DNA from 3 places in the Peribacillus sp. BM1 genome. Region 1 is predicted to be linked to each of the others. Evidence: a T-box and tRNA genes for the amino acid it is inferred to sense, from the RefSeq annotation. Region 1 holds a T-box; the other regions hold tRNA genes.

Region 1 (9,766 bases):
GAAGTCCAACATTGAGCCAAATAGCTGCCAAACTAACTTCGTAGCGAAGAAGATGATCGCAAATGCAATTGCACGGTAATAAGCTTCTTCAAGGTTTGCTTGACCGATAAACATATTCATTGTTTCTGAATCACCGCTCAAAGATGGGAACGGAATCCATAAAGTTAGTTTCGGAGCGAGTTCATCATAGTACGCATAAGCCGCGGCAAAAGCCACAAAAAAGCCCGTCAAATGAATGAGCTGTAAAATGAACCCCCGTCTCAAACCAACTAAAAATCCAATTAAGAGAATGGCCAAAATCGCCAAGTCTAACATGTACTCAGTCCTTTACTTTCTTTAATTCCAGTTCTAGCTGGTATATTTCGTCTTTTATTTTTATATAATCATTCATAGCATTCACAGCTGTCAATACAGCAAGCTTACTTGTATCTAAATAAGGATTCTTGGAGTTGATCTCACGCATCTTATCATCCACCATCGAAGCAACTAATCGAATATGGCCTGAACTCTCCTCACCCACGATTGTATATTGCTGTCCATATATATCAACTGTTATCCTATTTTTATTTTCACTCGACAAGCTGATGCCTCCAATCTGAAAAATCCTAATTTCTATCATATCATGAAGTTTTCTGTCATGAAAGCAAGAAAGGCGGAAGATGCCTGATTATCGGTGACAAGCAAATGGCGAGCAAGCTGATGGGAGTGCCCTTCTCCCCAACAGCTTGATTGACTTTTGACCTCGAGCCGATGGCACCTGGAGCCGGACAAATAGAAAAGCGGAGGCACGCGAAAGAGATCGTAGGTCTTAACAAACAAAATACACAATGATCTTATATATATAAAAATATAAAGAATTGGAGTCTTTACTTATGTCGAATGTTGTATTAACACTTTCCACCGCTCAAATGAACAAAATGAAGGGACATTACCAAACTTCCCTATCTGATAAAACACCGCCAGGAAGTATTTTTATGGCTAAACCGGCGCAGTGTACGGTGACTGCCTATAAGTCGGGGAAAGTCCTATTCCAAGGTGCATCCGCAGAAGTTGAAGCAAAGAAATGGTCTAGCGACGCAAAAGCTGCGACTCCTGCTGCTAAAAAAAAGACTTCTGTCACCCTGCATCGTTATTCACCACCTGCTCATATCAGTACCATGTCTATAATCGGCTCTGATGAAGTTGGCACTGGCGACTACTTCGGGCCAATTACGGTCGTCGCTGTTTATGCAAAAAAAGAGCAGCTAACTCTATTAAAAGAATTAGGCGTTCAAGATTCGAAAAATCTAAAAGATCCGCAAATCATTGACATTGCCAAGCAGATTAAAGATGTTGTGCCATTTTCCCTGCTCACATGTGACAATCCGAAGTACAATGCCTTGCAAGCTCGCGGTATGTCACAAGGAAAAATGAAAGCTTTACTGCACAACCAAGCGATTAAGCATGTCATTAATAAGATTTCACCCGAACAGGCAGAAGCTGTTTTCATTGACCAATTTGCCCAACCCGATGTGTTTTTTAACTATTTAAAGGGACAAGAACTGTTTCAAGCGGAAAATACTTATTTGAGCACGAAAGCAGAAGGCATTCACCTTAGTGTTGCAGCAGCTTCCATTTTAGCACGCTATGCATTTGTGAAGCATTTTGACAAATTGAGTGAAAAAGCTGGATTCAAAATTCCCAAAGGCGCAGGCCACGCAGTAGATGAAGCAGCAGCACGGCTTATTCATGAAAAAGGGATTGATGCGTTGAATGAATTTACGAAGGTTCATTTTGCTAATACGGAAAAAGCAAAGGCATTGTATCGGAAGAAATATTAATAGAGGGTAGTTCCCAGCTTTTAGGGCTGGGCCTTTTATTTTTGAGATTTTACTCACTAACACTTGAGATAGTAACCAATTCATACTGTTTTTTATTCAGCTTTTACTGTAACCATGAAGTTTGATAAAAAAGCAAATAGAAAAAGCTTGTTTTGAAAAAAGATGGATCAAAACAAGCTTTTAATTAAATTGGATCATTCTCTACCTGTGTTGTTGAACAATTGCACCCTTTTCTGGAATAACTACTAAATATGACCTCTGTTTTAAAATCAATTAATTCTTTTCAACTAACAGCCCGTTAACATAATAAAAGTTTATCTATTTTTTAATCCATTCTTCTGCCAAAACCCCATAAACAACGTGATCAACATAATGGTCATATAGCCATTCTGCTTGTCTAATAGATCCTTCATTTACAAAGTTCAATTTTTCGGGAATACTTCTACTTTTCTTATTATCAACCGCAGCCCTAATCTCAACTTTATTAAGGTTTAACTCAGTAAAAGCATAATCAGTCAATGCTTTCGCCACCTTGGTCATAATTCCATTTCCTTGGTATTCTTCGCCAAGCCAATAACCGATATATGCTGTTTTGTTTGACCAATTTATGCTATTGTAACCTGCAACTCCAACAATTGTCCCTTTAAATAAAATAACTGTATTCAAGCTCTTATTTTCAGCGAAACCCTTTAAAGTTATTTTGATAAACTCTATTGTTTCTTCAAGTTTTGTTGTAGTATTTAGCCAAGGAAGCCATTCTCTAAGATATTCTCTTGAATTATTTGTTAATTCAAAGACCTTTTCCCCATCTCTTATATCCATTAGTTTTAAAGATAAGTCCTCATCAATTTTATGTACAAACATAATATACCTCCAATTGGTTTATTATGAATTTTAACATACTTCTCCTAAAGGAGATTATGTTATTTAGTTCAGTGAGCGTTACTCAATTAAATGCCCTTTTGCGGAGTAACATACTTGAGTTTTACAACATCGACCAGAACAAAAAAAGTGGAAATTAATACAGATTTTTAATCAAACTTGATTATACATCATCGAACTATATTCATAATCCACATTTACTTTTACTCACTACTTTGCTACTTTTACTAATCAACTTTGGGTAATTAGTTACACACAACTCCTTCCTTAAAACAACAAAGCAGCCTTCATTCGGAAGGCTGCTTTGTTTACAATTATCCTCTTAATTCAGCGCCAGCTTTTTCTTTCACCGCTGCTAATACTTTTTCATGTGCTTTCGTCACATCTTCGTCAGTTAGCGTGCGCTCTGGGTCGAAATATTTCAACGAGTACGCAAGAGATTTCTTACCTGGTTCCATGCGTTCGCCTTCATATAAATCAAAGACACTTACTTCTTTAAGAAGTTTTCCGCCTGCTTCTGCAATGATTTTTTGGATATCGCCCGCAACGGTTGTTGCATCTACAACAAGAGCAATATCACGTGTAATCGATGGGAAACGTGGAATTGCTCTGTATTGGATCGGTTCAACAGCCGCTTCAGCCATTGCTTTGAAAGATAGTTCAAAAACATACGTTTCTTTCAAATCAAGCTCTTTTTGGACAGTTGGATGAACTTGACCGATGAAGCCAATTACATCGCCATTCAGCAAGACTTCTGCCGTACGTCCCGGGTGCATGCCTTCTTTTTTAGATTGCTGGTAATCGATTTGCTCTGTCAATCCTAGTGTATCGAATAATGCTTCAAGCACGCCTTTTGCTACGTAAAAATCAACTGATTTTTTCTCGCCTTGCCATGGGTTTGATTCCCATAGACCTGTTATCGCGCCAGCTACATGTTCGCGTTCTTCAGGAAGTTGTTCTCCATCTTGTTTCAAGAAGACAGAGCCGATTTCATAAAGAGCTAGTGAATCAAGCTGACGGGCATTATTGTATTTCACGACTTCCAATAGTTGAGGAACAATGCTTAGACGAAGCTGGCTACGTTCCTCACTCATCGGCATCGCCAATGCAACAGACCCACGAACGTCCAATGCATATTGAGTCGCTTTATTCTTGCTTGTTAATGAGTAGGTGATCGCTTGATAAAGCCCAGCACCTTCAAGCGTACGGCGTGCTTTGCGGCGTTTTTGCTGATAATCAGTCAAATGGCCTGGTGTAACCGTTCCAGTTGGCAGTGTTGTTGGGATATTATCATAGCCATACATACGAGCTGCTTCCTCAACTAAATCGGCTTCGATCGTAATATCACCGCGACGGGTCGGTACAATTACGGTAAATGTCTCATTATCTACTGAAACTCCGAATTGCAAACGAGTGAAGATCGACTCGACTTCAGAAACCGTCATGCTTGTTCCGAGCAATTTATTAATTTTTTCAAGAGTAATTGAAATGACAGTTGGTTCGATTGTCAGTGTATCGACTTCAACAGACCCTTCTAACACAGTGCCACCAGCATATTGGCTGATTAACTGTGCAGCACGTTCTCCCGCTTCTCGAACGCGATTCGGGTCAACGCCTTTTTCGAAACGAGCGCTTGATTCACTGCGTAACGCATGGTCTTTTGATGCTTTACGGACAACGGTTCCAGCAAAATAAGCCGCTTCAATGATGACTGTTGTTGTATCGTCCTGCACCTCAGAATTCGCTCCACCCATTACACCAGCAATCGCAACTGGCTCTGTTCCGTTTGTAATGACAAGATGATCGCTTGCAAGTTCACGTTCTACATCATCTAATGTCGTAATTTTTTCAGCAGCATGCGCTTTACGAATGACTAATTCTTTTGAACCTAGACGATCATAATCAAATGCATGGAGTGGTTGTCCGTATTCAAGTAGAATATAATTCGTGATATCGACGACATTGTTATGTGGACGAATGCCCGCTGCCATCAAGCGTGTTTGCATCCATAGTGGTGATGGTGCAATTTTCACATCTTTAATGACTTTCGCAACGTATAATGGATTATCTTCAGATGCTTCCACTTTTACTTGAATGAAATCTGTTGCTTTTTCAGCGCTTGCTTCTTTGGTGATTTCCGGCCATTTTACTTCACGACCTAAGATGGCACCTACTTCATAAGCAACACCAAGCATGCTCAAACAGTCCGAACGATTCGGTGTCAAACCTAATTCAAGTACTTCATCGTCAAGTCCTAAAACACTAAGCGCATCTTGACCGACTTCTACATCATTCGGGAAGACGAAAATTCCTGTGGCATAATCTTTTGCAATCAATCTTGATTCAATGCCAAGCTCTTGAAGTGAACAAATCATGCCGTTCGATTCTTCACCGCGTAATTTCGCTTTCTTAATTTTGAAATTGCCTGGAAGCACAGCCCCAACCGTTGCGACTGCCACTTTTTGTCCTTTATCAACATTCGGCGCACCGCAGATGATTTGAACCGGGCTTTCACCACCAACATCGACTAAACATTTATTTAGTTTATCGGCATTTGGGTGCTGTTCACGTTCTAGTACGTGGCCAATGACTACCCCTTTAAGACCTTCACTTTTCTTTTCTACTCCTTCAACCTCGATGCCGCTTTTGGTAATCTTATCTGAAAGCGTTGTTGCTGTCACGCCAGAAAGATCGACATAATCCTGTAGCCATTTATATGAAACAAACATGGATAGCTCCTCCTTTTAAAATAATTTAAGATTCGTGGCGATTAAATTGCGTTAAGAAACGGGCATCATTTGTATAGAAGTGACGAATATCGTCTACACCGTATTTCAACATCGCAATACGCTCTACACCAATCCCGAACGCAAACCCAGAATATTTCTTCGAGTCGAATCCTGCCATTTCCAAAACATTTGGATGAACGATTCCACCACCGAGTACTTCGATCCAGCCTGTTCCTTTACAAACGCTGCAACCTTTTCCGCCGCAAATTTTACAAGAAATATCAATTTCAACCGATGGCTCTGTAAATGGGAAGAAGCTTGGACGCAGACGAATTTCCCGTTCTTTGCCGAATACTTGCTTCGCAAACACTTCAAGCGTTCCTTTTAAATCACTCATTGAGATGTTTTCGTCAATCACTAGTCCTTCAATTTGCATGAATTGATGCGAGTGAGTCGCATCATCATTATCACGACGATATACTTTACCCGGACAGATAATTTTTACTGGCCCTTGCCCTTTATGCTTTTCCATTGTTCTTGCTTGAACTGGAGATGTATGAGTTCGCATCAATGTTTCTTCTGTAATATAGAAAGAATCTTGCATATCACGCGCTGGATGGCTCTTTGGTAAATTCAACGCTTCAAAGTTGTAGAAGTCTGTTTCAACTTCCGGACCTTCCGCAACCGTGTAGCCCATTCCGATGAATAAGTCTTCCACTTCTTCAATGACACGCGTCAACGGATGATGATTCCCTTTATTAACCGGACGTCCCGGTAATGTTACATCAATTTTTTCAACAGCAAGTTTGGCATTGACAGCTGCCTCTTCAAGCACTTTTTGCTTTTCTTCAATTTTTGAGGCAATCTCTTCACGGACAACATTCACTAACGCTCCCATTTTCGGGCGCTCTTCAGCGGAAAGCTTGCCCATTCCACGTAATACTTCCGTGATTGGTCCTTTTTTTCCTAAATATGCGACACGAATATCATTCAATTCTTTTAATTCGGAAGCTTGGGCAACCTTTTGCAACGCTTCTGCTTGCAGTTCTTGTAAACGTTCCTGCATCATGTCTCCTCCTTTATTGTTTAAAATTAAACACAAAAAAACCCCATCCCTAGAAAGGGACGAGGTTTATGTATCGCGGTACCACCCTTATTAGCGCCCAATAAATAAGCACTCACTTCATAGCAGATAACGGCTTTTTGCCGGTGCAGCTTTCAACAGGTTTATCTGTATCCCGATGCCGACTCAAGAGGTGAATTCACATCATCATAATCATAAAAATGCTTGCAGTCTAAGGCATTTTCTTCCTGAATGAATGATACGATGCTACTCTTCTCTGTCATAGTCTTTTTCATTATGAAATTTAGCTTTAATTATAATATAAAACAACCCGAGATTCAAATTCAAATTTATTCTACAACTTTTCGATCCGGAATCCGAGTTTGCGCGCCGGACTTGCCTCTGATCGCGAGTTTCAACTCGAATTGCGGCCGGCCAGTCACCTTGAATCACGCCAGCTTCTCATCAGTTAGTGCCGGAACCCTATTTCCGTAAGTGATACATCAAGATCCCCGCTGCGATCCCCACGTTCAACGATTCGCTTTTCCCGAAAATCGGAATGTAGAGATTTTGCGTCGTTTGTGCTAGCAATTTTTTGTCAACACCTTGTCCTTCATTGCCTACAAGCAGAGCAAATGTTTCCGACTTTTCTACTTGATCATAGGAAACTGCTTTTTCTAAGGCAGTGCCATAGACCGGAATATTCTGTTCCTTCAATGCACCGATGATTTCTGTTAGGTTTCCTTTGAGGACAGGCATATGAAAAATACTTCCTTGAGTCGAGCGAATCACTTTAGGATTATAAGCGTCCACACAGCCTTCCCCAAGAATAACCGCATCAATCCCTGCTGCGTCAGCTGTTCGAATCATCGTCCCAATATTACCTGGATCTTGCACAGCATCGATTAACAGCACTTTTTTCGGTGAAAGGTCTTCGAAACGGATCCTTTTTTGATCACAGATGGCGGCAATTCCTTGTGGTGTTTCTGTATCGGAAATCGCATGCAACACTTCACTTGTCACATACGTAACTTCTGTTCCTTCTAATTTAAATTTCCCAGGAATAACAGCTTCAATGCTGACAATCACTTCACGAACAATATCGCCTTCTTTTAGTGCTTCTTCAACAAGATGAAACCCTTCGATCAGGTATGTACCTGTTAGTTCACGCTCTTTTTTCGTTAATAATTTCTTCCATTGCTTTACTTTTTGATTTTTGACGGACTCAATATATTTCAAGGTAAACGCTCCTTCATTTTTCACTAGATCTTATTATAACTCATTTCGCCCTTTGCTACATATTTTGAGTTGATTTGTTTCATACTAAAGAAGTGGACAATTATGGTGATGGGAGGGTTCAATATGAACTTGAATTTAAGAAATGCAATTATTCACAACGTAGCAGGGAATACACAGGATCAGTTAGAAGATACGATCGTCGACGCCATTCAAAATGGGGAAGAAAAAATGCTACCTGGACTTGGTGTGTTGTTTGAAATCATTTGGCAACATGCATCAGAGGAAGAGAAAACCGAAATGCTGCAATCTTTAGAAACTGGTTTAAAAAAGCAATAGCCGTTACTTGGCTATTGCTTTTCTTTCGCTTATAAATGATCGGTATTAATCCGATTCTGAAAATATTCATCTTTCATGATTGGGTTATCATCCTCATCCAATTGCACATTTCCGGCTTCTTTTATCTCCGTTTCGAGGTTTTTTTGAACCGTTGACGCTGTCCTTTTTTTCTTGACCATTATTCTTCCTCCTTCAAATAGATGAAATTTGAAAGTGTCTTATAATTATCTATTCCCGAAACATCATTCTTTAAACATATCAGCCGTTTTCAAATTGTGGACAGACAACTTATTAATCAATTTCGGGTCGTACGCTAAACAACAAAAAACAGGAAGCCCGAAGGCACCTGCTTTGTTCAGCATCAAATCTTAGCCAAAGGTAATCGCATCAACCGTTTTGCGATCCAGCTTTTTAATGACTTCTACAATTAATTTAACCGCGTTTTCATAATCGTCACGGTGGAGCATCGCCGCATGTGAATGGATGTAGCGAGTCGCAATCGTAATCGCAAGCGCTGGAACACCATTTGCCGTTACATGAATCGATCCCGCATCTGTTCCGCCTCCAGGCATTGATTCATATTGATATGGAATCTTCATTTCATCAGCCGTATCTGTTACAAGATCACGAAGTCCTTTATGAGAAACCATACTTGCATCATAAAGGACGATTTGCGGTCCTTCCCCCATTTTACTTAGCGCTTCTTTATCCGTAATTCCAGGCGTGTCCCCAGCAATCCCGACATCAACCGCAAAGCCGATGTCTGGCTGAATTTTAAACGTGGATGTTTTGGCACCGCGTAAGCCGACTTCTTCTTGAACCGCTCCAATCCCGTAAACAATATTTGGGTGTTCGGTTTCTTTTAATTGCTTTAAGACATCAATGGCAATCGCACAGCCAATTCGGTTATCCCAAGCTTTGGCAAGGAGCATCTTCTCATTATTCATCACAGTAAATTCGAAATACGGCACGACCATATCTCCGGGTCTTACTCCCCATTCCTCTGCTTCTTCCTTGCTTGATGCGCCGATATCAATGAACATATCTTTAATATCTACAGGTTTTTTTCTTGCTTCAGGACTTAAAATATGTGGTGGTTTTGAACCTATTACTCCAGTCACATCGCCTTTTCTTGTCACGATTGTTACACGCTGGGCGAGCATGACCTGTGACCACCAGCCACCAACTGTTTGGAAGCGTAGAAAGCCTTTTGAATCGACTTGGGTGATCATGAAGCCCACTTCATCTAAGTGGCCAGTTACAATGATTTCTGGCCCACCTTCTTGGCCTGTTTTCTTCGCAATCAAGCTACCTAGATGATCTGTCGTCACTTCATCAGCAAAAGGGGCGATGTATTCTTTCATGATTTGACGGACTTCCCCTTCATTGCCAGCAATTCCTCTTGCATCCGTTAAACTTTTTAGCATCGTTAACGTTTCATCTAAATGAGTCATTGTTATTCCTCCTTATGTATGGACACTATTCTTTATTATAGTACATCACCATTCATTTCACGCATTAATACCCTTGTTTCTGCCGATCATAATTGATTTGATTTTTCTCGACATACGCCTGTTCCACGTCTTCTCCAGAAAAACCAAGCATATTCCCGAGAACGAGATAATCTGCAAACATGGTCTCATAGTTTTCCTGAGATTGTTCCATGCTAAATGATTGAATAGAAGCATATATGTTCA
Region 2 (9,766 bases), 2.2 Mb from region 1:
CCTTCGGGGACAAAAGTGACAGGTGGTGCATGGTTGTCGTCAGCTCGTGTCGTGAGATGTTGGGTTAAGTCCCGCAACGAGCGCAACCCTTGATCTTAGTTGCCAGCATTTAGTTGGGCACTCTAAGGTGACTGCCGGTGACAAACCGGAGGAAGGTGGGGATGACGTCAAATCATCATGCCCCTTATGACCTGGGCTACACACGTGCTACAATGGATGGTACAAAGAGCTGCAAACCCGCGAGGGTAAGCGAATCTCATAAAGCCATTCTCAGTTCGGATTGTAGGCTGCAACTCGCCTACATGAAGCCGGAATCGCTAGTAATCGTGGATCAGCATGCCACGGTGAATACGTTCCCGGGCCTTGTACACACCGCCCGTCACACCACGAGAGTTTGTAACACCCGAAGTCGGTGAGGTAACCTCTAAGGAGCCAGCCGCCTAAGGTGGGACAGATGATTGGGGTGAAGTCGTAACAAGGTAGCCGTATCGGAAGGTGCGGCTGGATCACCTCCTTTCTAAGGAATATAACGAGCGCTTTTGTTTTGTTCAGTTTTGAATGAGTAATTCATTCAACTCAAAATATGAAGTGAATTAGAAACAAGCTATTCAAGGAAGCAATCAAAGGAGCACCGGAACGTATTTATATACGTGAGGATGCGAGTGAGAGAAGCTGACGAAGAAGAGCGCCGTTTATAATTCGCTGAATCGTTCTTTGAAAACTAGATAATAGATAGAAGGCAAATTTTTGCATTAATTTTTCAAGACATCAAGTAAGACCTTTTAACAACTAGGTTGTTTGGTAAACTTTTCGTTTATCAGCCATCATATGGTTAAGTTAGAAAGGGCGCACGGTGGATGCCTTGGCACTAGGAGCCGATGAAGGACGGGACTAACACCGATATGCTTCGGGGAGCTGTAAGTAAGCTTTGATCCGGAGATTTCCGAATGGGGAAACCCACTGTTCGTAATGGAACAGTATCTTTACCTGAATACATAGGGTACTGAAGGCAGACCCGGGGAACTGAAACATCTAAGTACCCGGAGGAAGAGAAAGCAAATGCGATTTCCTGAGTAGCGGCGAGCGAAACGGAAGATAGCCCAAACCAAGAGGCTTGCCTCTTGGGGTTGTAGGACACTCAACATGGAGTTACAAAGGAACGGGGTAAGTGAAGTGATCTGGAAAGATCCGTCAAAGAAGGTAAAAACCCTGTAGCTGAAACTTCGTTCCCTCCTGAGTGGATCCTGAGTACGGCGGGACACGAGAAATCCCGTCGGAAGCAGGGAGGACCATCTCCCAAGGCTAAATACTACCTAGTGACCGATAGTGAACCAGTACCGTGAGGGAAAGGTGAAAAGCACCCCGGAAGGGGAGTGAAATAGATCCTGAAACCGTGTGCCTACAAGTAGTTAGAGCCCGTTAATGGGTGATAGCGTGCCTTTTGTAGAATGAACCGGCGAGTTACGATTTCATGCAAGGTTAAGTTGATAAGACGGAGCCGCAGCGAAAGCGAGTCTGAATAGGGCGCATGAGTATGAGGTCGTAGACCCGAAACCAGGTGATCTACCCATGTCCAGGGTGAAGTTCAGGTAACACTGAATGGAGGCCCGAACCCACGTACGTTGAAAAGTGCGGGGATGAGGTGTGGGTAGCGGAGAAATTCCAATCGAACCTGGAGATAGCTGGTTCTCTCCGAAATAGCTTTAGGGCTAGCCTCGAGATGAGAGTATTGGAGGTAGAGCACTGATTGGACTAGGGGCCCCCAACGGGTTACCGAATTCAGTCAAACTCCGAATGCCAAATACTTATTCTCGGGAGTCAGACTGCGAGTGATAAGATCCGTAGTCAAGAGGGAAACAGCCCAGACCACCAGCTAAGGTCCCCAAGTTTACGTTAAGTGGAAAAGGATGTGGAGTTGCTTAGACAACCAGGATGTTGGCTCAGAAGCAGCCATCATTTAAAGAGTGCGTAATAGCTCACTGGTCGAGTGACTCTGCGCCGAAAATGTACCGGGGCTAAACGTAACACCGAAGCTGTGGATGGATACCGTATGGTATCCGTGGTAGGAGAGCGTTCTAAGGGCGTTGAAGCTAGACCGGAAGGACTGGTGGAGCGCTTAGAAGTGAGAATGCCGGTATGAGTAGCGAAAGAAGGGTGAGAATCCCTTCCACCGAATGCCTAAGGTTTCCTGAGGAAGGCTCGTCCGCTCAGGGTTAGTCGGGACCTAAGCCGAGGCTGAAAAGCGTAGGCGATGGACAACAGGTTGATATTCCTGTACCACCTATACATCGTTTGAGCGATGGGGGGACGCAGAAGGATAGGGTAAGCGCGCTGTTGGATATGCGCGTCCAAGCAGTTAGGCCGGAAACGAGGAAAATCCCGTTTCCATTAAGGCGGAGCTGTGATGGCGAGGGAAATATAGTACCGAAGTTCCTGATTCCACGCTGCCAAGAAAAGCCTCTAGTGAGATGTAGGGTGCCCGTACCGCAAACCGACACAGGTAGGCGAGGAGAGAATCCTAAGGTGTGCGAGAGAACTCTCGTTAAGGAACTCGGCAAAATGACCCCGTAACTTCGGGAGAAGGGGTGCTTTTTAGGGTGAATAGCCCGGAAAAGCCGCAGTGAATAGGCCCAGGCGACTGTTTAGCAAAAACACAGGTCTCTGCGAAGCCGCAAGGCGAAGTATAGGGGCTGACGCCTGCCCGGTGCTGGAAGGTTAAGAGGAGAGGTTAGCCGCAAGGCGAAGCTTTGAATTGAAGCCCCAGTAAACGGCGGCCGTAACTATAACGGTCCTAAGGTAGCGAAATTCCTTGTCGGGTAAGTTCCGACCCGCACGAAAGGCGTAACGATCTGGGCACTGTCTCAACGAGAGACTCGGTGAAATTATAGTACCTGTGAAGATGCAGGTTACCCGCGACAGGACGGAAAGACCCCGTGGAGCTTTACTGCAGCCTGATATTGAATTTTGGTACAGCTTGTACAGGATAGGTAGGAGCCTGTGAAGCCGGAGCGCTAGCTTCGGTCGAGGCGTCGGTGGGATACTACCCTGGCTGTATTGAAATTCTAACCCGCGCCCCTTATCGGGGCGGGAGACAGTGTCAGGCGGGCAGTTTGACTGGGGCGGTCGCCTCCTAAAATGTAACGGAGGCGCCCAAAGGTTCCCTCAGAATGGTTGGAAATCATTCGTAGAGTGTAAAGGCACAAGGGAGCTTGACTGCGAGACCTACAAGTCGAGCAGGGACGAAAGTCGGGCTTAGTGATCCGGTGGTTCCGCATGGAAGGGCCATCGCTCAACGGATAAAAGCTACCCCGGGGATAACAGGCTTATCTCCCCCAAGAGTCCACATCGACGGGGAGGTTTGGCACCTCGATGTCGGCTCATCGCATCCTGGGGCTGTAGTCGGTCCCAAGGGTTGGGCTGTTCGCCCATTAAAGCGGTACGCGAGCTGGGTTCAGAACGTCGTGAGACAGTTCGGTCCCTATCCGTCGTGGGCGCAGGAAATTTGAGAGGAGCTGTCCTTAGTACGAGAGGACCGGGATGGACGCACCGCTGGTGTACCAGTTGTTCTGCCAAGAGCATCGCTGGGTAGCTACGTGCGGACGGGATAAATGCTGAAAGCATCTAAGCATGAAGCCCCCCTCAAGATGAGATTTCCCATAGCGTAAGCTAGTAAGATCCCTGAAAGATGATCAGGTTGATAGGTCAGAGGTGGAAGCGTGGCGACATGTGGAGCTGACTGATACTAATCGATCGAGGACTTAACCTTATTGTTCTTGAAAAAAGCAAAAAACCTTCTTATTATCTAGTTTTGAAAGAATGAAAAAATATTATTGACTTTATTTAAAAGTATGATATAATAATAAATGTCTTTCAGAAAAAAATGTCTGGTAATGATGGCAAAGAGGTCACACCCGTTCCCATTCCGAACACGGAAGTTAAGTTCTTTTGCGCCGATGGTAGTTGGGGGTTTCCCCCTGTGAGAGTAGGACGTTGCCAGGCAGTTTTTTAAAACCACATTGTATTATTCCGCAGTAGCTCAGTGGTAGAGCATTCGGCTGTTAACCGAACGGTCGTAGGTTCGAGTCCTACCTGCGGAGCCATATGGAGAGCTGTCCGAGTGGCCGAAGGAGCACGATTGGAAATCGTGTAGACGGGTAACCCTGTCTCAAGGGTTCAAATCCCTTGCTCTCCGCCATTCTAAATAACGTGGCCCCTTGGTCAAGCGGTTAAGACACCGCCCTTTCACGGCGGTAACACGGGTTCGAATCCCGTAGGGGTCACCATATACATAACGGAGGATTAGCTCAGCTGGGAGAGCATCTGCCTTACAAGCAGAGGGTCGGCGGTTCGATCCCGTCATCCTCCACCATTATTTAATCAAATTTCATCATTTCTATTATCGCGGGGTGGAGCAGTTCGGTAGCTCGTCGGGCTCATAACCCGAAGGTCGCAGGTTCAAATCCTGTCCCCGCAATCTGGTCCGGTAGTTCAGTTGGTTAGAATGCCTGCCTGTCACGCAGGAGGTCGCGGGTTCGAGTCCCGTCCGGACCGCCATTTTATTTACTAGTTAAACAAGCTTGTTGTTCATATAAATTAACTGGCTCAGTAGCTCAGTCGGTAGAGCAAAGGACTGAAAATCCTTGTGTCGGCGGTTCGATTCCGTCCTGAGCCATCAGTAACTTAATATGGAGGGGTAGCGAAGTGGCTAAACGCGGCGGACTGTAAATCCGCTCCTTCGGGTTCGGCAGTTCGAATCTGCCCCCCTCCACCATTAATTATAGGGGTATAGTTTAAAGGTAGAACAAAGGTCTCCAAAACCTTCGGTGTGGGTTCAATTCCTACTACCCCTGCCAACTTACAAATTCATCTTACATCATGGCGGTTGTGGCGAAGTGGTTAACGCACCTGATTGTGGTTCAGGCATTCGTGGGTTCGATTCCCATCAGTCGCCCCATTTTTAAACATAATGAATTAATTTTTGAATATATATGTAACAATGGGCTATAGCCAAGCGGTAAGGCAACGGATTTTGATTCCGTCATGCGAAGGTTCGAATCCTTCTAGCCCAGCCATATGCGGAAGTAGTTCAGTGGTAGAATACAACCTTGCCAAGGTTGGGGTCGCGGGTTCGAATCCCGTCTTCCGCTCCAAAAGATGGCGGCATAGCCAAGCGGTAAGGCAGAGGTCTGCAAAACCTTTATCACCGGTTCAATTCCGGTTGCCGCCTCCATAAAGTTTTTGCCGGTGTGGCGGAATAGGCAGACGCGCACGACTCAAAATCGTGTTCCGTAAGGAGTGCCGGTTCGACCCCGGCCACCGGTATCAAATGGTCGAGTGAAAGAAAATGCAATCGAAAAAGAGTTCTCACACTTTGTGGGAGCTCTTTTTCGATTCTTCATAAATAGCAAAAATAGTGTCTTAATACAGGAAGCCTTTGATAATGTAGGATTTTTTCTTATTACGCAAACGGACCAGATTGTGGAACAATACGCTCAAAGAAATTTTAATATCTAAATTAAAGTTTAGCATAGTTTGTGTGTGGGAACTTATACTATAGGGAGGTTAGTTTAATAAGAAAAGAAATTTTAAATATAAAAACACAGGGTTAAACTACCCCGTGTTACATTACTTCTGTTTATCTAACGCTAATTTCAACCCTTTTTGATAATATTGCGTCATCGTTTCTTCAGGAACCATGCTTCCACCAGTCCCCCAAATAATATGTGTACCCTTACTCATCTTTTCTGTTAAACTATGCTTCTGTAAATAATCGATGCCCTCTTTACATAATTTACTTGGTCCTATCATGCCTGCTAGTGCAGAAGGTTCTAAGTGGATCCCCTCTGTATCGACTAGTTCTTTTAGCAACTTATACAACTGTTCATCACTAACCGTATAATTACCACTTAAAAAAGGCTCCATAGTTTTACCGACAAACCCAGATGGCTTTCCTACAGCAAGTCCATCCGCGTCTGTTACATTATCGATACCAACATCTTGTACAGAAACTTTATCATGAAGTCCAGTCATTAAACCGAGTAACATACATGGTGAGTGGGTAGGTTCTGCAAAGAAACAGTGAACATGGTCTTGATACAATAATTTCAATCCAAAAGCTACGCCACCAGGGCCGCCACCTACTCCACATGGAAGGTAAACAAACAAAGGATGATTTTCATCAATTGTTATCTCTAGCTCTTCTAATTGTTTCTTCAATCGAGATGCAGCCACTGCATATCCTAAAAATAGGTCGTGAGAATTTTCATCATCCACAAAATAACATGTTGGATCACTATCTGCTTGGATTCGACCTTCTTCTACAGCTTTACTATAATCAGCTTCATATTCAATAACTTTGACATTTTTGCTTCTAAGCAAGTCTTTTTTCCACTGTTTTGCATCAGCTGACATATGAACAGAAACATTAAAACCTAACTTTGCACTGATGATGCCAATACTAAGTCCTAAATTTCCAGTCGAGCCTACTGCGATTGAATATTGTGAGAAGAAAGTTCGAAACCTATCACTATCTAAAATTGAATAATCATTTTGAATCGTTAACAATTGATGTTGAAAAGCTAGTTCTTCTGCATGTTTGAGAATTTCATAAATCCCGCCTCTTGCTTTAATAGATCCTGATATAGGAAGGTGACTATCACATTTTAGTAATAATTCGCCTAATATAGGTTGTTGATACTCCTGTTCTAAGGATTGTTTCATCGAAGGAATTCTTACTAAAGGAGATTCTATGATACCATTCGATGCTTTTGTTTCAGGGAAAACCTTGGCGATATATGGGGCAAAACGTTTCAACCTTTCCTCTGCATCTCTTACATCTTCTAGAGTAAGGGGGGATTTTTTAATTCCCGTTTGAAATTTTTCGACATTTGGATTTATCCAAAATACTTCATCCATCGAAATGAGCTTATTTAGTAAAGGATATTGGTCTTTCCATGTTTGTAATTCCTGGCTTTCAATCTCTTTCATTTATTTGGTCCTCCTAATTATCTTGTAGTAAGGTGTTTTATAAATTATAATTAAATAAACTTAAATACAGTTTAACACACACTTAACTATATGTTAATTAATATTAACTTTATTTAAATTAAATTTAACATCTTATAAAGGAGTATCGATTATGGAAAATATAGATATTGGTAAGAAAGTTGAAAAATATAGAAAAGCTAAAGGATTGAGCAGTAGAGAGTTAGCAAAATTAGCTGATATTACACCTTCAATGCTAAGCCAAATTGAACGTGGATTGGCAAATCCTTCTATTCAAACCTTAAAGGTCTTAGCTAAAACCCTAAATGTTCCAACTTTTAGTTTTTTACTTGAAGAGACAATTACGGAGGATTTAATCGTTAGGTCCAGTAAACGTAAGAAAATGATCATTGATAATTTGTCTTATGAGTTATTGTCGCCGAATTTTACGGGGAATTTAACAACAGCGATTATGAACGTTCCTTCGAATACTTCTTCATCCGAAAATCTTCTAGAACATAAAGGAGAAGAAGTAGCATTTATTTTGGAAGGAAAAATTAAGGTGTATTTGGGTGAAGAAGAATATCTATTAGAAGCTGGTGATAGCGTGAAAATACCAGCAAATTTGAAACATAAATGGGAAAATAATTTTAGTGAAAAGGCAATTGTATTATTTTCAGTTACCCCACCTGCGTTTTAACAACCAACCGAAAGAATTCCCCTTCCTCAAGCCTGTGAAGGGGATGAATTTAGGTTGGCGTTAGCCAAAGGCTTTTATTTTCAGAACTAATGTTCAATGTAATTAGATGTTTCAAGTCCCTCGCGATTAAAGAGTGTATGATAAATTTAACCATTATTTATCAAAAATCCACACTGGTTGTTTATTGTGCGGTATACCCACCATCAAGTACAACAGCCTGCCCGGTAATGCCGCGTGCTTTCTCGCTTGCGAGGAAGATAGCGTAATCGGCAATTTCACTGACATCGAGTAAACGGTTTTGAGGCACCAGTGGATAAATGACTTCTTCCAAAACGCTTTCTAACGGTACTTGCCTTGTTTTTGCCAGGTCTTGCAGCTGTCCACGGACAAGTGGTGTATCTACGTAACCGGGGCAAAGGGCATTTACAGTGATACCTGAAGAAGCGCTTTCTAGAGCGGCGACTTTGGTTAACCCAATGACTCCGTGTTTAGCGCTGTTATAGGCGGCTTTGTTGGCAAAACCAATTAGGCCGTTAATGGAAGCAATATTGATAATTCTGCCAAATCCTTGTGCCTTCATAATTGGCAATACATGTTTGATGGCGATAAATGGGGCCGTTAACATGATTTTGATCATGAGTTCGAATGTTTCAGTTGGGAATTCCTCGATGGGAGAAACATGTTGGAGCCCAGCATTATTGATAAAAATATCGACACGACCGTATTTATTTTTTGTTTGTTCGATTAATTGGATAATGTCTTCTTCTTTAGCCACATCTGCTTTAAGGCCAATCACTTCTAAACCATTACCCTTAAGTTTTTGAGCAGATTCTTCGACCGTTTGTTGATTAAGATCGGACAATACAACTTTTGCACCGTTTTCTGCAAAAGACTTACCAATTTCGAAACCGATTCCTCTTGCTGATCCAGTGATGATGGCGACTTTTTGATTAACCATTTTACATTCCTCCAATAAAAATGTAATGGTTACTTGCAGAAATAGGTCATTGGCATGTGTACTTAGGAAATTTTAAAATAAGGGAAGTTAGTCTGTTTAATAAAAGGGAAGGGGAAGGTCTTTCAAAATTAGAATGTTAGGGTTGGGTTTTGATGAAAAGTCTATCACAATTATCGGAATTTTTAAAGAAAATTATTGAAGTTTTTTCAATTCTCATTTTTGGCATGATTTTTGCATGTATTACTTATAGCTACATATTGTACTAGAAAGAAGAAGTTGAAATGATAAAACAGATTGTACTCATAGGTTCTGGTGTGAAGGGGAGCAGAATTGCACAATCTTTTGTGGTCAGTGGGTATTCTGTCGTCATAAATGATATTAAAGTAGAATGCTTGTCTAAAGCAAAAGGAATAATTTCTGATAATCTTGCATTACTAGTCGAAGAAGGTGTGTTGACTAAACAGGAGAAGCAACACGCCCAATTTACTATTACGTATACTTGTGATTTTTGGGGGGCAAGGGACTTTATTGATTGCTGAGAGACTCTGAATCTAGTGGTATTTCCTTCCTTTTCCTATGTTATAATGAGTGAAACAAAGAGAAAATAAGGAGAATGGGTATGACCATTAATGATCAATCTATTCAATTTGAAATCTTAAAAGCGATCGTGGACAAATTACCGTTTGGCGTTTTTGTTACAAAAAATGAAAGTGATATCTTCATGTGTAATTCACTGATAGTAGAGTTTTTTTCCGAAAATCAACTAGATGTCAAACTTTCGATCATTACCGAAAAAAAGCTTAAGCCTAGAGTAAATACACCCATTCAGTTAAATGGGAACCAAGGTATTGTCCGAAAAGAAGTGATTATGATCTTAAAAGAAGAATATCAGCTTTATCTTCTTTTATTTTCAAATAATAAAAATGATTTTCTTAATATAGATAATCATGAAGAGCTACTATTTAAAGATATGATCGAATTTGCTTATGACGGTTTGGTCATGGTTTGTCCAAAAGGGTACGTTCAAATGCTGAGCCAGGCTTATGCGGATTTTCTTGGTGTGGATCAGGAAAGCTCGATTGGTAAGCATGTGACAGAGGTAATTGAAAACACTCGTATGCATA
Region 3 (9,766 bases), on a different replicon from region 1:
ATAGATCCTGAAACCGTGTGCCTACAAGTAGTTAGAGCCCGTTAATGGGTGATAGCGTGCCTTTTGTAGAATGAACCGGCGAGTTACGATTTCATGCAAGGTTAAGTTGATAAGACGGAGCCGCAGCGAAAGCGAGTCTGAATAGGGCGCATGAGTATGAGGTCGTAGACCCGAAACCAGGTGATCTACCCATGTCCAGGGTGAAGTTCAGGTAACACTGAATGGAGGCCCGAACCCACGTACGTTGAAAAGTGCGGGGATGAGGTGTGGGTAGCGGAGAAATTCCAATCGAACCTGGAGATAGCTGGTTCTCTCCGAAATAGCTTTAGGGCTAGCCTCGAGATGAGAGTATTGGAGGTAGAGCACTGATTGGACTAGGGGCCCCCAACGGGTTACCGAATTCAGTCAAACTCCGAATGCCAAATACTTATTCTCGGGAGTCAGACTGCGAGTGATAAGATCCGTAGTCAAGAGGGAAACAGCCCAGACCACCAGCTAAGGTCCCCAAGTTTACGTTAAGTGGAAAAGGATGTGGAGTTGCTTAGACAACCAGGATGTTGGCTCAGAAGCAGCCATCATTTAAAGAGTGCGTAATAGCTCACTGGTCGAGTGACTCTGCGCCGAAAATGTACCGGGGCTAAACGTAACACCGAAGCTGTGGATGGATACCGTATGGTATCCGTGGTAGGAGAGCGTTCTAAGGGCGTTGAAGCTAGACCGGAAGGACTGGTGGAGCGCTTAGAAGTGAGAATGCCGGTATGAGTAGCGAAAGAAGGGTGAGAATCCCTTCCACCGAATGCCTAAGGTTTCCTGAGGAAGGCTCGTCCGCTCAGGGTTAGTCGGGACCTAAGCCGAGGCTGAAAAGCGTAGGCGATGGACAACAGGTTGATATTCCTGTACCACCTATACATCGTTTGAGCGATGGGGGGACGCAGAAGGATAGGGTAAGCGCGCTGTTGGATATGCGCGTCCAAGCAGTTAGGCCGGAAACGAGGAAAATCCCGTTTCCATTAAGGCGGAGCTGTGATGGCGAGGGAAATATAGTACCGAAGTTCCTGATTCCACGCTGCCAAGAAAAGCCTCTAGTGAGATGTAGGGTGCCCGTACCGCAAACCGACACAGGTAGGCGAGGAGAGAATCCTAAGGTGTGCGAGAGAACTCTCGTTAAGGAACTCGGCAAAATGACCCCGTAACTTCGGGAGAAGGGGTGCTTTTTAGGGTGAATAGCCCGGAAAAGCCGCAGTGAATAGGCCCAGGCGACTGTTTAGCAAAAACACAGGTCTCTGCGAAGCCGCAAGGCGAAGTATAGGGGCTGACGCCTGCCCGGTGCTGGAAGGTTAAGAGGAGAGGTTAGCCGCAAGGCGAAGCTTTGAATTGAAGCCCCAGTAAACGGCGGCCGTAACTATAACGGTCCTAAGGTAGCGAAATTCCTTGTCGGGTAAGTTCCGACCCGCACGAAAGGCGTAACGATCTGGGCACTGTCTCAACGAGAGACTCGGTGAAATTATAGTACCTGTGAAGATGCAGGTTACCCGCGACAGGACGGAAAGACCCCGTGGAGCTTTACTGCAGCCTGATATTGAATTTTGGTACAGCTTGTACAGGATAGGTAGGAGCCTGTGAAGCCGGAGCGCTAGCTTCGGTCGAGGCGTCGGTGGGATACTACCCTGGCTGTATTGAAATTCTAACCCGCGCCCCTTATCGGGGCGGGAGACAGTGTCAGGCGGGCAGTTTGACTGGGGCGGTCGCCTCCTAAAATGTAACGGAGGCGCCCAAAGGTTCCCTCAGAATGGTTGGAAATCATTCGTAGAGTGTAAAGGCACAAGGGAGCTTGACTGCGAGACCTACAAGTCGAGCAGGGACGAAAGTCGGGCTTAGTGATCCGGTGGTTCCGCATGGAAGGGCCATCGCTCAACGGATAAAAGCTACCCCGGGGATAACAGGCTTATCTCCCCCAAGAGTCCACATCGACGGGGAGGTTTGGCACCTCGATGTCGGCTCATCGCATCCTGGGGCTGTAGTCGGTCCCAAGGGTTGGGCTGTTCGCCCATTAAAGCGGTACGCGAGCTGGGTTCAGAACGTCGTGAGACAGTTCGGTCCCTATCCGTCGTGGGCGCAGGAAATTTGAGAGGAGCTGTCCTTAGTACGAGAGGACCGGGATGGACGCACCGCTGGTGTACCAGTTGTTCTGCCAAGAGCATCGCTGGGTAGCTACGTGCGGACGGGATAAATGCTGAAAGCATCTAAGCATGAAGCCCCCCTCAAGATGAGATTTCCCATAGCGTAAGCTAGTAAGATCCCTGAAAGATGATCAGGTTGATAGGTCAGAGGTGGAAGCGTGGCGACATGTGGAGCTGACTGATACTAATCGATCGAGGACTTAACCAATATATATTTTAATGATGATTCTAAAGTTTGTTATCTAGTTTTGAAGGAATAAACCTTCTAACTGAATTTAGTCTGGTAATGATGGCGAAGAGGTCACACCCGTTCCCATTCCGAACACGGAAGTTAAGCTCTTCAGCGCCGATGGTAGTTGGGGGTCTCCCCCTGTGAGAGTAGGACGTTGCCAGGCTAAGCCCCTAATTAAATTAGGGGCTATTATTCTTTCTATAACTATATGCGGCCCCTTGGTCAAGCGGTTAAGACACCGCCCTTTCACGGCGGTAACACGGGTTCGAATCCCGTAGGGGTCACCATATTGGAGGATTAGCTCAGCTGGGAGAGCATCTGCCTTACAAGCAGAGGGTCGGCGGTTCGATCCCGTCATCCTCCACCATTACCTATAGTGCCGGTGTAGCTCAACTGGTAGAGCAACTGACTTGTAATCAGTAGGTTGGGGGTTCAAGTCCTCTTGCCGGCACCAGGTTTTTTTTTGTTTTCGAGCCATTAGCTCAGTTGGTAGAGCATCTGACTTTTAATCAGAGGGTCGCAGGTTCGAATCCTGCATGGCTCACCATTTATCGCGGGTGTGGCGGAATTGGCAGACGCACCAGACTTAGGATCTGGCGCCGCGAGGCGTGGGGGTTCAAGTCCCTTCACCCGCATTAATTATTACGCGGAAGTAGTTCAGTGGTAGAATACAACCTTGCCAAGGTTGGGGTCGCGGGTTCGAATCCCGTCTTCCGCTCTACTTTTCGTAAGTGCCGGGGTGGCGGAACTGGCAGACGCACAGGACTTAAAATCCTGCGGTAGGTGACTACCGTACCGGTTCGATTCCGGTCCTCGGCACCATAATATTTATACGCGCCCGTAGCTCAATTGGATAGAGCATCTGACTACGAATCAGAAGGTTGTAGGTTCGACTCCCGCCGGGCGCATTGTTTCTATACGGGAAGTAGCTCAGCTTGGTAGAGCACTTGGTTTGGGACCAAGGGGTCGCAGGTTCGAATCCTGTCTTCCCGACCATTTCAATTTTAATTATGGGGCCTTAGCTCAGCTGGGAGAGCGCCTGCCTTGCACGCAGGAGGTCAGCGGTTCGATCCCGCTAGGCTCCACCATTATTATGATTATTGTATACGCTTATTTATTTGGCGGCGTAGCTCAGCTGGCTAGAGCGTACGGTTCATACCCGTGAGGTCGGGGGTTCGATCCCCTCTGCCGCTACCAAATCATGAAGGATCTTTAGCTCAGCTGGTTAGAGCAGACGGCTCATAACCGTCTGGTCGTAGGTTCGAGTCCTACAAGATCCACCACTATTTATTCGGAGGTATACCCAAGCCCGGCTGAAGGGATCGGTCTTGAAAACCGACAGGGGAGTCAAATCCCGCGGGGGTTCGAATCCCTCTACCTCCTCCATTTTTTAAAAAAAGATCACACAATTCATATCGTCGCGGGGTGGAGCAGTTCGGTAGCTCGTCGGGCTCATAACCCGAAGGTCGCAGGTTCAAATCCTGTCCCCGCAATCTGGTCCGGTAGTTCAGTTGGTTAGAATGCCTGCCTGTCACGCAGGAGGTCGCGGGTTCGAGTCCCGTCCGGACCGCCATTTTTATTCTAGTAGGGTCACCTACTGTTGATATACATTGTGTGGCTCAGTAGCTCAGTCGGTAGAGCAAAGGACTGAAAATCCTTGTGTCGGCGGTTCGATTCCGTCCTGAGCCATCATTAGCTTAATACGGAGGGGTAGCGAAGTGGCTAAACGCGGCGGACTGTAAATCCGCTCCTTCGGGTTCGGCAGTTCGAATCTGCCCCCCTCCACCATTGTGTAGTTTAAAGATAGAATAGAGGTCTTCGGAACTTCCGAAGAAGGTTGTGAACCCATTTATTTTATATTATTGGGCTATAGCCAAGCGGTAAGGCAACGGATTTTGATTCCGTCATGCGAAGGTTCGAACCCTTCTAGCCCAGTCATGGCAGCATAGCCAAGTGGTAAGGCAGAGGTCTGCAAAACCTTCACCCCCGGTTCAAATCCGGGTGCTGCCTTAATCATGCCGGTGTGGCGGAATTGGCAGACGCGCACGACTCAAAATCGTGTTCCGTAAGGAGTGCCGGTTCGACCCCGGCCACCGGTATCGAAGCGAGACATATTTTGCGGGTGTAGTTTAGTGGTAAAACCTCAGCCTTCCAAGCTGATGATGAGAGTTCGATTCTCTTCACCCGCTCCAAAGAATGGGCCTATAGCTCAGCTGGTTAGAGCGCACGCCTGATAAGCGTGAGGTCGATGGTTCGAGTCCATTTAGGCCCACCATAATCCTATATTTTTTGTTCCGCAGTAGCTCAGTGGTAGAGCATTCGGCTGTTAACCGAACGGTCGTAGGTTCGAGTCCTACCTGCGGAGCCATTTTTTTTATATGGGGAAGTACTCAAGAGGCTGAAGAGGCGCCCCTGCTAAGGGTGTAGGTCGGGTAACCGGCGCGAGGGTTCAAATCCCTCCTTCTCCGCCACACATAGGATGCGCCTTTAGCTCAGCAGGATAGAGCAACGGCCTTCTAAGCCGTCGGTCAGAGGTTCGAATCCTCTAAGGCGCGTAAAGACTAACCAACTAAGGTTAGTTTTTTTTGTTTGTTCATTCAGTCTGCGAGCAAAACAAGACCGTATCGAACCAATTCATTCGTCTCATGGCACTTTAGGTAACTCTAGTGAACAAATGATACATAAAACAAAAAATAAATTGCTTATAATGCGTTTCTCAGCATCATTTATTTTAAAAAAATTTTTTTCTTGTGTAAGTTCCGAAAGGGTTGCGAATGAGTTCGGAACCTTCCAAATGGGCAGGGATGAACAGGGATAAAAGCAAGCTTGCAGTGGTAGGCTGGCGATGGATCTTTAAAAGTTAATACACAACAGAATGGGTGGCAGCTTTTTAGGCGGTTAATATCCTTTAGCTTTAGTCTCTATATAGAAAAGCTCTTAAATATCTGGACTTTGCTAGTTTTGTAGGTTTATAATTCTATTAAATAAAAAACTTAATATGGACAAATAAAAAAGCCATTTCCATATGCTAAAGGCTGGTAACCTTTAACGGAAATGACTTTAACCCTGTTTCACAACTTCTCAAGGACGGGAACAGGTAAAATAACAATTTGATATGCCTATTATAACGGGTTTATAGAGAGAATTTCAACCGTTAACTTTTAATAATTTTAAAAAAGTAGGCTACCAAAGGTGTATTTTACCGTTTTTCTAATCCAGTTGTGATTGGTAAAAGGGTAAAGTAGGCCTTTTTCTTTGTCTTCTGGGAAGGAAGAAAAGTCATGTTAGTAGCAGGCAGAATCGAAAATTTTAAAGAATTTAGCAAGTTTAAAAACATAAAAAAATTTAATAACACCATTGAAATGTTCCTAGCCGAGCATAAAAAAGATTTCACTAAGGGAGAACTAGTCGCGTTCAAACGCTTGGTTAGGTTCTCAGCAAAATATGCAGGTGTGGCTAATGCCAAGATCGGAACTTTACTAAAAGCCATCAATGAAAAACTGAAAGGGTTTGGCGTAAGTCGTTCCACTTTTGAAAGAATGCTAAGAAAAGCGAAAGATTTAGGTATTCTATCGGTTGAAAATACGGCTAAATCCAAAGGTGGAAAAGGGCATAATGTCTATATTTTTAATACAATTGATGTATTAAAAAAGGAAAAATTGACGTATTGTGGGGATCACGAGAAACCTTGCGACAGTAAGGGTGAAGGGTATAATTTTGAAAGAGAAACTAGTAATCTTTTAGAAACTAGCAATACTAAAAAGATAAAAAAACGTAAGGAAACGCATTTAGATTCTACTTTTACGGCTTCTTATGTTTCAAAAGAATTTGTCCAGGCTGTTAAGCCTTTCTTTAATCATGCAGCTACGATCGAAGACCTTTGGAAAAGCGTTTTTCTTGATACAAAGGGGATAAAAAACATAGTAGAACCTGAAATCATTACATATACGGCCATAGCTGCCTTTAAACAAGCAATCAGAGCCTCTAAAAAAGGGAAAATCAGAACGACCTTAGCTGCCTTCTTCACAGGAACTTTTAAAAACCTAATGGATAAGGCTTACTTTGCTATTCCTTTAGAAGAAATCCATGAAAGAATCAGCCATTGAAACAAGAAATAATATCTTAAAACAAACTAATTTAGATAAAATTATCTTCTTTAAAAACCGTAAAACACACCGCAACAAAGATAGATCTCAAAGAGAGCTCAATGTCTGTTTCATTTGCGGTTTTACTTTGCAGTAAATCCCTGTCTGTTTACGGGCTCGGCCGGGCTCCTCCTTTTTCGTAAACACCAGAAGACCTCGCCTATACTACGTAAACATAGCCGAGGTCTTCTGGTACTCTAAAGTTGTTGCCGGCCGAGGGTGGAAGAAGTAGCAAGTAGGTTTATGTATAAATGGAGAGATTAGTTTGGGGAAAAGATTAAAAAATATGGATATAGTGGTTTAGAAATAAAAGATGTAGAACGAGTAAAAAATACGAATGATGTGAGAATTAGAGGATGCTGTTTGCTGATTTATTTGTAGTGTTTTTTAGTTCCGAAGATAGATTCGAAGGGTTCCAAAAGGGGGGGATTCGAAAAAAATAGGAATTTTGTTTATGGTTTTTGTAATGTATTTTTAAAAAAACGTCGTTCATGCTGTTTATTAGGCTTTCTATGGCGTTTTATCTTTTTTTGAGTACAAATGTAAGTATAAAGATTTAAGATGTTATAAACACCCCTTAAAGGACCTTGAAGACCTTGCTGATTTATTATTTTTAATTCATTTTTCACAATAATTCTCCAGTTTTATCTTAAACTTCTTCTCAATCTATGTATTAGGGCTACCCGAACCTTCTGAATTTTGACAGGTGTGGAATGGTAGCCAAACCGCCTGTTCCTCCATTCTTCATGTTGGTGTCGTATTTTTTTACTCTATATAGGGACTCTTGGTAACACAGTTCACCTCAGCCAACCTCACATCTCTAAACCAGGGGTAGTTGGGACTGTTTCCCTTCCGGCTCGGAAACGGGTATTCTGTATCGCTCATATGAGCCGTATAATCTCTAATTACTTCCCGCAGCTTGATCGGAACTATAGAGCCGCAACGCCCATTTCGTATCTTCAATTTCTTTGGCCGTTCGTAACGGCTGCACGTTCTTTTCTTTCATGATTTCCCTCTATTATCATACGTTGAATGTATGATAATAGAGGGAAATCAAAAGTACCCAGTGCTACCAATAATTTGAATGTACGAAAATACCTAAAATCATACATTCAAAAAACTTCCTATTCAACTAAAGAAGAAAAGAAGAAGAGAAGAAGAGAAGAAATAAACGTTTATTCGTTGGAAAAATGGTTGATTCCTTCTTTTCTTCTTTCCATGCAGCGCAGTAGAGTTTGCTACTTGAATAGATTTCAGTCTGGCCACATGGTAAGTAAATTTGCAAAATGTCTTCTACTTAATCTCCTTTAAATACTTCTCCAAAGCCTCTTCAATCAAAATATAGATGTTTTTTTCATGGACAAGGGCTTGCATTTTTAATTCTTTATGCAGATCTGTACGTAGATCAAAGGATACGCGTTTTCTTTCCACTTTTATTTCATCCTTTCTTGTTTCGTTGATTTCTTTATTCAAATAAACGTTGGTATCTTCTTCGCCTACTATTTCGGCTAATGCTTGGGTTGGAGTGATTATTTGTTGCATACGTTTCATTTTTTTTATGTCATTTACTTTGGACACGCTCAATCAACTCCTTGTAGAAACGGTTGTATTGGTCTAATGCCTTTTTTAATTCTGGGTTCTTATTAAATCCATAGAGAGCTAATCTGCCCACTGGTGCTTTTCTCGTAATGGTTGTTTGAAAGACTTCGTTAGGATAGTCCTCCTCAATCATTTCTTTAAACGCTTTTGAATCGCTTCTACGTACATCGTTCATGGTGCGTAAAATCCCAACGACTTGTGTATCTCTATGACCGAAATTTCTAGCGCCTTCAACAGAGTCCATAAAATTAGGAATCGCCGAGTAACACCAGCTTGAACATTCAAACATGACAACTACGTGTTCGCTTGCGCATAAGGCATTTGTGGTTTGTTCACTAAGTGATGGTGGGGTATCAATTACGATAAAATCATATTGATCCCTAACTTGATCAAGAATTTGATCGAGGATTAAGCTAGGGTTCCCCTTAAATGGGAGAGTGTCGCCTTGATAAGTTTTCCCGGTATAAATCCAGCGAGGAAATGTAGCTAAAAAGTTGTTGGCAGGAAGCAGATCTAAATGATCGGTGATAGAAACAATATACTTTTCTACGTCGTTTTGTTGCATCGCTTCTAATATAGATTTTCCCATAAACTCATTAGATGGTTGTTCAGATAAAAATTCAGTCAAGTTTCCTTGAGAATCCATATCCACGGCCAGTACACGGTAGCCATCTTCTTTTAGCAAATAGGATAATATGCCCGTTGTAGTGGATTTGCCGCATCCGCCTTTTTGGATTCCCATTGTAATGGTAATGGCCAATCTTCGCACCTTCCTTCTTTAAAAGTTGTTGCCTACTTTCCTTATTCGATAATAGTTGAACAACTCCTTCTTGTTAAGTGGGGGATAAAAACCTTTATATATCAGGCTGTATACGTATTTTTCAAACATTCATACAGGGACATTAAGGTGTTGAAGTTGTATTTATAATTCCTTAACTAGCTGTTTTTAAGATTGATATATTCTTAAGATAAACTCGATAGAATATATATAGGATTACTTTCATACCTTAAACAGAATAAAATGCATTTTATATAATTTAAATAAGGGCAAAAAGGGGGGTTGGTATCATTTAAATACCCAACTCCTTTTATTTCCTCTTAAATTCAAAAAACTAAAAATTAGCTTGCAACTACACTCCTTTTAACCAATCTTCAATCTGTATCTTCGCCTTTTCAATATCCTTTTTTTCTAAAGTAGTATTTTCAGGCTCCATAATATTAAGCGTTTCGTATAAGTCTTGTTTGACCGTTTCAAAAATCTGCACAGCATTGGCTTGCTCCACATCCAGAAACCTCTGTATTTCACTGATTGATTTCTCTTCCACAAACCAATACGGTAAAGGATCTTTTGATTTTCTAAAATCTGAAATTAAATGCATAAGAATGTTTTCAGATGATGCAATACCTTCATTAGGTCCTGAAGAACGTAACACTTTCGTTATGTACCCTATAGGATTTTCGATATCTTTTCTATCTTGTATTTTCTCTAATAGGTCAATAACAGTTTCTTGTCCATATTTCCCCCATGATTCAATCACTTCATCGGACAACTGGATTCCTAATGTTTTTCCTAGCTTTCTGACGCTTTTTGAAAAACTATTTGATAACTT

The links. A T-box is a leader RNA that pairs with one kind of tRNA and senses whether it is charged. The one in region 1 lies ahead of pheS (phenylalanine--tRNA ligase subunit alpha), so its partner is inferred to be a tRNA-Phe.
Region 2: it has a tRNA-Phe gene. The T-box ahead of pheS (phenylalanine--tRNA ligase subunit alpha) is inferred to sense a tRNA for this amino acid. The anticodon was not compared.
Region 3: it has a tRNA-Phe gene. The T-box ahead of pheS (phenylalanine--tRNA ligase subunit alpha) is inferred to sense a tRNA for this amino acid. The anticodon was not compared.

What each region holds. Positions count from the first base shown of each region.
Region 1 covers NZ_CM155259.1:4,199,462-4,209,227, forward strand. Annotated here, with positions in the region: gene AC1MGI_RS20045 (CvpA family protein) at 1-315, opposite strand, end outside; gene zapA (cell division protein ZapA) at 320-580, opposite strand; gene rnhC (ribonuclease HIII) at 873-1,820, shown strand; gene AC1MGI_RS20060 (GNAT family N-acetyltransferase) at 2,139-2,684, opposite strand; gene pheT (phenylalanine--tRNA ligase subunit beta) at 3,017-5,431, opposite strand; gene pheS (phenylalanine--tRNA ligase subunit alpha) at 5,457-6,497, opposite strand; T-box leader at 6,550-6,787, opposite strand; gene AC1MGI_RS20075 (TrmH family RNA methyltransferase) at 6,978-7,733, opposite strand; gene sspI (small acid-soluble spore protein SspI) at 7,857-8,069, shown strand; gene AC1MGI_RS20085 (hypothetical protein) at 8,099-8,248, opposite strand; gene AC1MGI_RS20090 (M42 family metallopeptidase) at 8,438-9,523, opposite strand; gene AC1MGI_RS20095 (dUTP diphosphatase) at 9,588-9,766, opposite strand, start outside.
Region 2 covers NZ_CM155259.1:1,999,587-2,009,352, forward strand. Annotated here, with positions in the region: rRNA gene AC1MGI_RS09640 (16S ribosomal RNA) at 1-517, shown strand, start outside; rRNA gene AC1MGI_RS09645 (23S ribosomal RNA) at 831-3,766, shown strand; rRNA gene rrf (5S ribosomal RNA) at 3,884-3,999, shown strand; tRNA gene AC1MGI_RS09655 (tRNA-Asn) at 4,026-4,100, shown strand; tRNA gene AC1MGI_RS09660 (tRNA-Ser) at 4,104-4,195, shown strand; tRNA gene AC1MGI_RS09665 (tRNA-Glu) at 4,209-4,283, shown strand; tRNA gene AC1MGI_RS09670 (tRNA-Val) at 4,294-4,369, shown strand; tRNA gene AC1MGI_RS09675 (tRNA-Met) at 4,401-4,474, shown strand; tRNA gene AC1MGI_RS09680 (tRNA-Asp) at 4,478-4,554, shown strand; tRNA gene AC1MGI_RS09685 (tRNA-Phe) at 4,600-4,672, shown strand; tRNA gene AC1MGI_RS09690 (tRNA-Tyr) at 4,688-4,771, shown strand; tRNA gene AC1MGI_RS09695 (tRNA-Trp) at 4,780-4,853, shown strand; tRNA gene AC1MGI_RS09700 (tRNA-His) at 4,879-4,954, shown strand; tRNA gene AC1MGI_RS09705 (tRNA-Gln) at 4,998-5,072, shown strand; tRNA gene AC1MGI_RS09710 (tRNA-Gly) at 5,076-5,150, shown strand; tRNA gene AC1MGI_RS09715 (tRNA-Cys) at 5,157-5,230, shown strand; tRNA gene AC1MGI_RS09720 (tRNA-Leu) at 5,241-5,322, shown strand; gene AC1MGI_RS09725 (D-serine ammonia-lyase) at 5,626-6,987, opposite strand; gene AC1MGI_RS09730 (helix-turn-helix domain-containing protein) at 7,139-7,684, shown strand; gene AC1MGI_RS09735 (3-hydroxybutyrate dehydrogenase) at 7,866-8,642, opposite strand; gene AC1MGI_RS09740 (3-hydroxyacyl-CoA dehydrogenase NAD-binding domain-containing protein) at 8,924-9,181, shown strand; gene AC1MGI_RS09745 (sigma-54 interaction domain-containing protein) at 9,262-9,766, shown strand, end outside.
Region 3 covers NZ_JBWXPJ010000005.1:1,480-11,245, forward strand. Annotated here, with positions in the region: rRNA gene AC1MGI_RS22295 (23S ribosomal RNA) at 1-2,388, shown strand, start outside; rRNA gene rrf (5S ribosomal RNA) at 2,460-2,575, shown strand; tRNA gene AC1MGI_RS22305 (tRNA-Glu) at 2,625-2,699, shown strand; tRNA gene AC1MGI_RS22310 (tRNA-Val) at 2,704-2,779, shown strand; tRNA gene AC1MGI_RS22315 (tRNA-Thr) at 2,791-2,866, shown strand; tRNA gene AC1MGI_RS22320 (tRNA-Lys) at 2,884-2,959, shown strand; tRNA gene AC1MGI_RS22325 (tRNA-Leu) at 2,966-3,047, shown strand; tRNA gene AC1MGI_RS22330 (tRNA-Gly) at 3,059-3,130, shown strand; tRNA gene AC1MGI_RS22335 (tRNA-Leu) at 3,146-3,234, shown strand; tRNA gene AC1MGI_RS22340 (tRNA-Arg) at 3,247-3,320, shown strand; tRNA gene AC1MGI_RS22345 (tRNA-Pro) at 3,332-3,408, shown strand; tRNA gene AC1MGI_RS22350 (tRNA-Ala) at 3,425-3,500, shown strand; tRNA gene AC1MGI_RS22355 (tRNA-Met) at 3,533-3,609, shown strand; tRNA gene AC1MGI_RS22360 (tRNA-Ile) at 3,619-3,695, shown strand; tRNA gene AC1MGI_RS22365 (tRNA-Ser) at 3,706-3,798, shown strand; tRNA gene AC1MGI_RS22370 (tRNA-Met) at 3,832-3,905, shown strand; tRNA gene AC1MGI_RS22375 (tRNA-Asp) at 3,909-3,985, shown strand; tRNA gene AC1MGI_RS22380 (tRNA-Phe) at 4,029-4,101, shown strand; tRNA gene AC1MGI_RS22385 (tRNA-Tyr) at 4,117-4,200, shown strand; tRNA gene AC1MGI_RS22390 (tRNA-Gln) at 4,276-4,347, shown strand; tRNA gene AC1MGI_RS22395 (tRNA-Cys) at 4,352-4,422, shown strand; tRNA gene AC1MGI_RS22400 (tRNA-Leu) at 4,430-4,511, shown strand; tRNA gene AC1MGI_RS22405 (tRNA-Gly) at 4,531-4,604, shown strand; tRNA gene AC1MGI_RS22410 (tRNA-Ile) at 4,611-4,687, shown strand; tRNA gene AC1MGI_RS22415 (tRNA-Asn) at 4,706-4,780, shown strand; tRNA gene AC1MGI_RS22420 (tRNA-Ser) at 4,793-4,883, shown strand; tRNA gene AC1MGI_RS22425 (tRNA-Arg) at 4,894-4,967, shown strand; gene AC1MGI_RS22430 (hypothetical protein) at 5,694-6,518, shown strand; gene AC1MGI_RS22435 (hypothetical protein) at 7,010-7,186, opposite strand; gene AC1MGI_RS22440 (hypothetical protein) at 7,851-8,135, opposite strand; gene AC1MGI_RS22445 (ParA family protein) at 8,119-8,916, opposite strand; gene AC1MGI_RS22450 (replication initiation protein) at 9,287-9,766, opposite strand, start outside.